One region of the Bacillus cereus group sp. MYBK79-1 genome, then DNA from elsewhere that is predicted to be linked to it. Evidence: riboswitches for the same ligand, from Rfam matches in the RefSeq annotation. Region 1 holds a riboswitch; each other region holds the start of a gene.

Region 1 (3,215 bases):
TTCACAGGTGGTACAAACACAGGTAAACATTTAGCGAAAAAAGCTGCAATGATTCCACTTGTATTAGAACTTGGTGGTAAAGACCCTGGTATCGTTCGTGAAGATGCTGACTTACAAGATGCTGCAAACCATATCGTAAGCGGTGCATTCTCTTACTCTGGTCAACGTTGTACAGCTATTAAACGTGTACTTGTACACGAAAACGTAGCAGACGAGCTTGTTAGCTTATTAAAAGCGCAAGTAGCTGAACTATCAGTTGGATCTCCAGAACAAGACAGCACAATCGTTCCATTAATCGACGACAAGTCTGCTGACTTCGTTCAAGGTTTAGTTGACGACGCTGTAGAAAAAGGTGCAACAATCGTTATCGGTAACAAACGTGAGCGTAACTTAATTTACCCAACATTAATCGACCACGTAACAGAAGAAATGAAAGTTGCTTGGGAAGAGCCATTCGGCCCAATCCTTCCAATCATCCGTGTTTCTTCAGATGAGCAAGCAATTGAAATTGCTAACAAATCAGAGTTCGGCTTGCAAGCAAGTGTCTTCACAAAAGACATTAACAAAGCATTTGCAATTGCTAACAAAATCGAAACTGGTTCTGTTCAAATTAACGGACGCACAGAGCGCGGCCCTGACCACTTCCCATTCATCGGTGTAAAAGGTTCAGGTATGGGCGCACAAGGTATTCGTAAGAGCCTTGAGTCTATGACACGTGAAAAAGTAACTGTATTAAACTTAGTTTAATCTTATATGTAGAAGCTGATCTAGTTTTAGATCAGCTTCTTTTTATATCAAATAATTATTCATTCCTAATAACAAACTCTTCTCTATAATCTGATTATTACTATATCCATTGACGTATAAAAATTCATTTGTTACTCTTAAAGACGTTAATTTAATATTTAAATCCTCATTCGTATCTCGGTGAGGTAGAGGTTGCAGTCATTAAGAGTATCATTTCAGGAGATGTAGTGGCATTGATGAAGGAATGAGAAAGGAATGATTGCCGAAGTAAGTCGTGTCCACCATGCACACTTGCTGGGTCTGCATTTAATAAGTGCAGAACTGTCACAAACGTTTCGTTTGTGGAGAGCTATCGAGAGGTATGTCGTGGGTTTCTTATAAGATAGAAAGCATGTAGCGGCAAATTACGTGCTTTTTTTGTTTTGTTTGGGACTTCTCTTCTCTACTAAGAAGACATACATATCTCCTCGCTTGACTTGGTTATACTAACTTTGGAGGTATTTTCTATGCAACAAAAAAAATGGGGCTTTTGGGTACTAACAGCTTTCGTTGTCGGTAACATGGTTGGCGCTGGGATTTTCATGGTGCCAAGTACGTTGGCACAAACAGCAAGCCCTCTCGGTGTCACTTTAGCTTGGTTAACAACAGGGTTTGGTGTTTTAATGCTAGCTCTTGTTTTCGGTAATTTAGCAATTCGTCGTCCTGATTTAACGACAGGACCACAAAGTCATGCATATGCTTTATTCTCATCACCAAAAAAGAAAAAAATGGCTGGTTTCAGTATGGTATGGGGATATTGGGTTGCAAACTGGGCAAGTAACGTTGCCATCATTACATCTTTCGCGGGATATTTATCACTCTTCTTCCCAATTATGAAAGATACACGACTACTATTTTCAATCGGCTCGTTCGATATAGAAGTTGGAAAACTCATTACATTTACGATTTGTTCTATCTTACTTTGGGGAACTCATATTATATTAACAAACGGTGTAAGCGGAGCTGGAAAGCTAAACTTCTTAGCAACAACAACGAAAGTAACTGGATTCCTTTTATTCATCGTCGTTACGTTATTTGCATTCGAAGCTTCTAAGTTTGGACAATGGTACACACCGATGATCGATAAATCAGGCGTATCACACGGCCTTCTTTCACAAGTAAATTTAGCGGCTCTTACAACGCTTTGGGCATTTATCGGAATTGAATCAGCAGTACTTTTATCAAACCGTGCTACCTCTCCCAAAACAGTAAAACGCGCAACGGTAGCTGGATTACTTATTACAGTTGCGATTTACTTAGGAATTACAATTTTAACAATGGGTGTCCTTCACGTTGATAAATTACAAGCTTCGGAACGTCCATTAGCAGACGCATTAAACGCTGCAATGGGTCATGGCGGCGGGAAACTGATGGCATTACTTGCTCTTACTTCCCTATTCGGTTCTATCTTAGGTTGGATTTTATTAAGCTCGGAAGTACCGTATCAAGCAGCAAAAGAAGGTTTCTTCCCTTCCTTCTTCACAAAAACGAACAAAAAAGGAAGTCCAATTTACTCATTACGATTAACAAACATTATGTCGCAAGTGTTCTTATTCTCAACATTATCAGGAACGATTGCGGAAGCTTATACATTCGTTATTACCGTATCAACACTAGCCTACCTCATTCCATATCTCGTTTCACCAATCTTCCAGTTAAAACTAGTCGCAACTGGTGAAACATATAAAAATGAAATACGAGCAAGAATTACAGATGGCATAGTCGCAGTAATCGCACTTTGTTACGCACTATGGGTTATTAAAACAGGTGCATCCGATATAAAAACGTTCCTTCTCGGAATTGGTTTATTCGTAATCGGCTTTGCCTTCTATCCATTAATGAATCGTGATCAGAAAAAAAATAACGAAAAGAAAAACGAGCAAGTTGCGTAACGCAATTTGCTCGTTTTTTCTTTTATAAAACATATATAATAGAACAAAGAGGTGAAAAACATGTCAATCGAATCGCTATGGAGCAGTCGCTTCCAACAACATATTCAAAATATCATTACATACTTTGCACGTATGATTAACGGTTTACTATATAGCTTTATCTTCGTTGTCTGTATAGGTGCTTATTATTACGCAAAGTTTCTTAAGACAGCTCCTTCTAAAGGACTATCTTTATTACTTATTACAATCGTCCTAACAGCGATTATAACGAGATGCCCTATCCGTACATTTATTCAGAAACCTGATGCTGTCTATTTACTCGCACTAGAAGAGAAACTAACATCTTATTTCAAAAAATCTCTTCTATATAATTACATCATTCAGCTTTTCCCATTATTATTTACGTTCCTTATTCTCGTTCCACTTGCATTGCAGTCATTACAATTAACGGTCCCTTTCTTATGTACAATCTTTCTCGTTTTAATGATTACGAAAGCTTGGAACATGTACATACATTGGATATGGCGTGATAGTCAC
Region 2 (3,215 bases), on a different contig from region 1:
ATAATGAACCAATTAACGGATTGCGTACTTGTACATGAATTCGAAAACATTGTAGTGTTTCATCATAACTTTCTACAATGTTGGCCTCTCCATATAAAAATCTAGGTAACGGGACTTTTCTTCCAAACATATAAAACCATTGTTTCTTTGAAGAAATATGCATTGCCCCCACCTCATCAATATGAAAATCCAACGTAGAAACAAGTATGTGTGGTTCACCAAAATAATCTACAATTTCATTATTCTCTTCATCCAACTGCATAACGGCGTTAAAATATCTTTTCTTATTATGAAAATAAAAAGTACGATTCCATCGCACAAATTCATGTCCATGTTCATCTCGCTCAGCAGTATTATGTATTATAAATGGCACTTCCTTCCCCCGCTCAGAGAAAAACATATGGAACTTCGATGCAATTTTTAATATTAATTTTACGAAAATAGAACCTCCGTAAATTTCATCCATCTTTCCTTCTCCAGTAAAACTATTTTCTTCTGTAATTTCATAGCGTTTCTGTAATTTGGGATGAAGTTTTTTATAAGAATCCCCTAATAGTCTTTCATACATATTAGCCATACATTATTCCTTTCTCTTCCTCTTGCAATTTTTTGCACTCGGTAAATCAGAACTATTTATATAACCGACAATCGATAACCCCATAAGTAGAACGTTTAATGCAACTGGATTAAACGGCTCTGTAAAGCTTATGATATTCGTAAAACCCGCCGCTATCGTTAAGGCTATTAACATAAAAATATGTACGATAAATACTTTTCGTTTTTGAAATGACAACAGCCATATGACACCGAAAATAATTTCTAATAATCCAATTATTTTAAGTACAAAAATACTATGTTCAGTTGAACCAATCATTACCGATAACATTTTTACTTCTTCCGAATGAGTAAACACTAGTTTCGGCACTATTCCTTGATACATCCATACAAATGCAAATAAAAAACATACGAGCCAATATGTCATTGTTCTTCTAATTAGTAACTTAGGATGCAGTCCCTTTTCTATCCATAATTTTAACGCATCAAAACTCCAAGCAGTCGCCCAGCCTAATAAAGGCCGAAAAATATAGAAATCTATTACATTCCCTATACGACCAAATCTCGTATCATAATCATATTGTGTTTCAAAATGAATATGTTCTTCACACGGTGTATACTTCCAATAACCACGCCCTATTTGAATAAGTGAGAGTTTATTATCCGTCCAAAATTTTAAAGAAGAAATTCTTTCACCTGTTTCTTTTCTTATTTCACCTATCGATTCCCCTTCACCAGCTATTTCAAGTCCAAATCCGATCTTTGTTTTATATAAAAACTTCTGCGGTTCTCCTTCTTTTTTCTCTACATACGAAATTTCAGTAAAACGAGCATCCCATTCTGTATGTATATCTGGTTCTTGCGTATACTTCCATAACCTCTCCATTGTTGTGTTCATTTCTGCCGAAACATAAATAGGCTTTTTCCTCTTCATTCTTCCGCCTCCAATACACTATAAATTTAATGTACATGCTATGAATTTATTTTGCTACACTTTTCACAAACTCTCTTAAGAAAAGAAAGAATTTTTAAAATTTATATAAAACACTTGATTCCCCGAAAAATTTAAATTATTATAAAACAAATGTTACCAACAACTTCATAAATCAAACACTCTCGCCTAAAACGTGAGATAGAGGTTGCGATACTTATGATTATTCTAATGGAGACACAGAGATGTCTATGAAATTAGATGAAAGGAAGTATTGCCGAAATCGATAATTTTCTCTGCATTTATCGATTGGGGCTGTTTTCGAATAGAAACAGAACTGTCATATGTACAGAAGTGTATGTATGAAGAGCTATCTACAAAAAAGAGATATCATTTTTATGGTATTCCTTTTTTGGCGGTTTTTTTATTAGCTCCGTTTTCTGTTTCCCTTTTCCTGTAACAGCACCATCCTCACTTATTTGAGATGGTGTTTTTTGTTTTTCTCTGGTAACTACAGGAATATTGGGATTTATATATGTCCTAATCTATTCTTAAAAATGGATGAAAGAAGGAATTCGTAATGGAAACGATTGTACAAAAATTTGGTGGCACTTCTGTCGGAAGTGTTGAGCGCATTCAACATGTAGCAAATTTAATTATTGAAGAATATGAACGAGGGCATAGTATCGTCTCTGTCGTTTCAGCAATGGGAAAAAGCACAGATGAACTTGTAGCACTCGCTAACGCTATTACAGAAAATCCAAGTAAACGTGAAATGGATATGCTTCTATCAACAGGTGAGCAAGTGACTATTTCATTATTAACGATGGCACTCCAAGCAAAAGGTTATAACGCGATTTCATTAACAGGATGGCAAGCTGGTATTACGACAGAATCTGTACATAGTAGTGCACGGATTACTGACATTCATACAGATCGAATTCAATCTTATCTTACTGAAGGTACGATTGTTATTATAGCTGGCTTCCAAGGAGTTAGTGAAAACCATGAAATTACAACGCTTGGCCGCGGTGGTTCTGATACAACTGCCGTTGCATTAGCTGCTGCACTGAAAGCAAAAAAATGTGATATTTACACAGATGTGACCGGTGTTTATTCGACGGACCCACGAGTTGTAAAAAGTACTTATAAATTAGATGAAATTTCTTATGACGAAATGTTAGAACTTGCAAACCTCGGTGCTGGTGTATTACATCCGCGTGCTGTTGAGTTTGCTAAAAATCATAATGTCATTTTAGAAGTTCGCTCAAGTATGGAACAAGAAAATGGAACAATTGTAAAAGGAGAATGTAACATGGAACAACAATCAATCGTTAAAGGTATTGCATTTGAAGATAATATTACACGCGTCACAATGAAAGGATTAGAACAAGGTGCACTTTCAACGATTTTCTCTACATTAGCAGCGGCACATATTAATGTAGATATCATCATCCAAAGTATTACAAATGAAGGAACTGTTCACCTCTCCTTCTCAATCCATTCTAATGATTTAAAAGAAACATTAGAAGTATTAAAACAAAATCAAGAAACACTTCACTATGAATCTGTAGAATATGAAAATCATTTAGCAAAAGTATCAATTGTAGGATCTGGTATGGTCTCTAATCCAGGTGTTGCTGCGAATATGTTCACTACTTTAAAAGAAGAAAATATTCATATTAAAATGGTAAGTACATCAGAAATTAAAGTGTCTGTCGTTATTGAC
Region 3 (3,215 bases), on a different contig from region 1:
CATTTATCGAGTGGAATCACTTTTGTTTTCTTTGTAAATTTATATCCTAACCATAGTACTAAGAAGAGTGGTAAACCGATGTAAGAAACGAGTACGCCGTTCCAGTCGATTGCTTCACCCATAAATGCGCCGTAGTTTTGTCCTAAAATTACGATGACGCAAAGTGCAAATGCAAAGATTGGACCGAATGGGAACCATTTTGCTCTATATGGTAAGTCTTTTAAATCTTTTCCTTGTGCGATATATGCTTTACGGAAACGGTAATGACTAATTGCGATTCCGACCCATGCGATAAAGCCAGACATTCCAGATGCGTTTAATAACCAAATGTATACAACGCCGTCACCGAATAAAGAAGCAATGAAAGCGATACTACCGACAATTGACGTTACGATTAATGCGTTAACAGGTACACCGCGGCTATCTAATTTACCAAGAAACTTCGGTGCTTTTCCTTGGCGAGCTAAATCCCAAAGCATACGAGTTGATGCATACATACCAGAGTTACCAGCAGACAGTACTGCCGTTAAAATAACAGCGTTCATAACGGAAGCAGCAAAGGCAACGCCCGCTTTTTCAAAAATAAGTGTAAATGGACTTACTGTTACATCGCTTGCGGCAAGGCTTTCAGTCGTATAAGGAATTAATAAACCGATAACGAGAATCGCAAGGATATAGAATAAAAGAATACGCCAAAAGATCGAACGAATTGCTTTTGGAATATTACGCTCTGGATCAGCAGTTTCACCAGCAGCTACACCTAATAATTCAGTTCCTTGGAAGGAGAACCCAGCAGCCATAAATACACCGATAATTGCCATAATGCCGCCATTAAATGGTGCATCTGCAACAGTGAAGTTTTTAAAGCCAACAGTTTCGCCGCCCATAATTCCGAAAATCATCATAAAGCCGACAATTAAAAAGATAATAATAGTAACTACTTTAATAAGTGCAAACCAATATTCAGATTCACCAAACCCTTTAACAGATAAATAGTTTAAAAGGAAAATAATAGCTAAACATAATCCGCTCCAAATGAGGGAAGGGGTATCTGGGAACCAAAATTTCATAATTAATGTTACAGCAGCTAGTTCAGCAGCAATTGTAATGGCCCAGTTATACCAATAGTTCCATCCAAGTGCAAAGCCAAGGGATGGATCAACAAATTTTGTTGCATACGTGCTAAAAGATCCAGTGACAGGCATGTAAGCTGCGAGTTCAGCTAAGCTTGTCATTAAGAAATAAACCATAATTCCAATTGCGGCGTATGCGACTAGTGCACCGCCAGGACCAGCTGAATGGATGACACCACCGCTGGCAAGAAATAGTCCAGTACCAATTGTACCACCGAGAGAAATCATCGTAAGGTGTCTTGATTTTAAACTACGTTTTAGTTCACCTTTTCCTTTTGTAGTTTGCGTTTCAGAGGTAGTTTGATTCGTTGCGCTATTCATGTTCAACACTCCTTTTCTTGTAAGATAGGAAGGAACGGGGGAGAAAAATACAAAAAGCCGCCAAAGGAATTTGGCGGAACGTTTCACAAATAACCACCCCATCATACCCTTCCGTTAAGATAGCACCCCACGCTTACACGGTAATTTTGTAAACGTGACAGTTCTGTTCCTTTCGGAGACAGCCCCAGCTCATATTTCCAGAGATGAAATATAAACTTCGGCAACTTTTCCTTTCAAACGGAGTCAGTGACATTCTCTGTGTCTCGCCCGTGTTACTTTTAAAAGTCGCAACCTCTACCTCATCGGATAGATGAGGATTTGATATATTGCTAAGATTTTTAATATATGGCAATTGTAATGACTTTCTGAATATATTGCAAGATATTTTGTTAGGAAAAGTCAAAAAATATCGGTTATTGTATAGGAAACGCTTGCAAAACTCCACCTGAACCTACTGTTATGTAACAAAAAATAAAGAAAGAAATTGTTATACAAATGTTTCGCAAAAAATAATAAAAAACCCTTTAAAAATAAAAGAAAATTCTGAAAATATAATTCGACATAACTATCAAAAGAGAATTATTCCTTACATTCGTTTCAAAGAATAAGTATAAATCCAACGAATAGAATGAATATTCTTTTTATTTTTGGTAAAATTGAAGTATTGTTTAATTGAAAAGGGGAAATCAATATGAAATTAGAAACAGAAAGACTGTATATAGTGCCGTGTACAGAAGAGACTATGCAAGTTGCTAGCGATCAAGGATATGACAGTGGTCCACATATTGTAGGGCATGTAGAAAATGTAAAAAAAGATAAGGCTTTATTACCTTGGGGGGCGTGGTATGTCATTCGAAAAGAAGATGACATCATTCTAGGTGATATAGGGTTTAAAGGGAAACCAAATGAAGAACATACAGTAGAAATTGGTTACGGATTTATTGAGAAATATTGGAATAAAGGATATGCGACAGAAGCTGTAAGAGAATTAATAAATTGGGCTTTTCAAACAGGAGAGGTAGAAAGGATTATTGCGGAGACACTCCCTAAAAATAATAGTTCGATTCGTGTATTAGAGAAATTACATATGAAGAGAATTGGCACTACAGAAACGATGATTAATTGGAAAATAGAAAAATAAAAAATACCGCTCGAAGTATATCGGACGGTATTTTTATCGTTATGGTAGCATTTGTTTTTGATCATTCGGATATCCAGCTGTCGGTGCGTTAGAACGATTGGAATGATTGCGAACAGCAATGAAAATAGAAATAATAACGACAAGACCAACTGCCACGTAAGAAAGGGAAATAATAGTTGGATCCACTTTAAATGTAGTGAGCAGTGTACGAATGTTTGTAAAGATAATAAGGCCACCAACTAATACGCCAAGTAAATGTGCTGGAACGATGCGTACTAGCCATGCAGCGATTGGTGCCGCAACGATACCACCGAGCATGAGAGAAAATACCCAAACCCAACTTACTTGTTCCCAGCCAAGTGAAATGAAAAATCCAATTGTTGCAGCGAGTGAAACAGGAAACTCACTCGTATCTACAGATCCGATAACTTTTCTAGCTTCATTTCCTCGTGCCAAAAGCACAGGTGTTGTAATCGGACCCCAGCCACCGCCACCAGTTGAATCAACGAATCCAGCGAATAAGCCAAGCGGAACAAGCTGTTTAGCAGACATACGTTTTTTTGAAGTGACAATTTGTTTTTGAATAAGGAATCGTAATAAAATATAAACCCCTAAAGTAA

What was found. A riboswitch is a leader RNA that binds a small molecule or an ion and turns the genes downstream of it on or off. The one in region 1 is predicted to bind lysine.
Region 2: another riboswitch for lysine. It lies ahead of ACTFOB_RS14820 (aspartate kinase); the one in region 1 lies ahead of ACTFOB_RS07375 (amino acid permease).
Region 3: another riboswitch for lysine. It lies ahead of ACTFOB_RS17980 (amino acid permease); the one in region 1 lies ahead of ACTFOB_RS07375 (amino acid permease).

The regions. Positions count from the first base shown of each region.
Region 1 is NZ_JBQAEO010000003.1:92,075-95,289, reverse strand. It holds gene gapN (NADP-dependent glyceraldehyde-3-phosphate dehydrogenase) at 1-747, shown strand, start outside; lysine riboswitch at 926-1,107, shown strand; gene ACTFOB_RS07375 (amino acid permease) at 1,254-2,678, shown strand; gene ACTFOB_RS07370 (ABC transporter permease) at 2,739-3,215, shown strand, end outside.
Region 2 is NZ_JBQAEO010000008.1:80,062-83,276, forward strand. It holds gene ACTFOB_RS14810 (DUF4166 domain-containing protein) at 1-577, opposite strand, end outside; gene ACTFOB_RS14815 (DoxX-like family protein) at 581-1,489, opposite strand; lysine riboswitch at 1,681-1,867, shown strand; gene ACTFOB_RS14820 (aspartate kinase) at 2,067-3,215, shown strand, end outside.
Region 3 is NZ_JBQAEO010000011.1:77,384-80,598, forward strand. It holds gene ACTFOB_RS17980 (amino acid permease) at 1-1,454, opposite strand, end outside; lysine riboswitch at 1,567-1,759, opposite strand; gene ACTFOB_RS17985 (GNAT family N-acetyltransferase) at 2,146-2,595, shown strand; gene ACTFOB_RS17990 (sulfite exporter TauE/SafE family protein) at 2,635-3,215, opposite strand, start outside.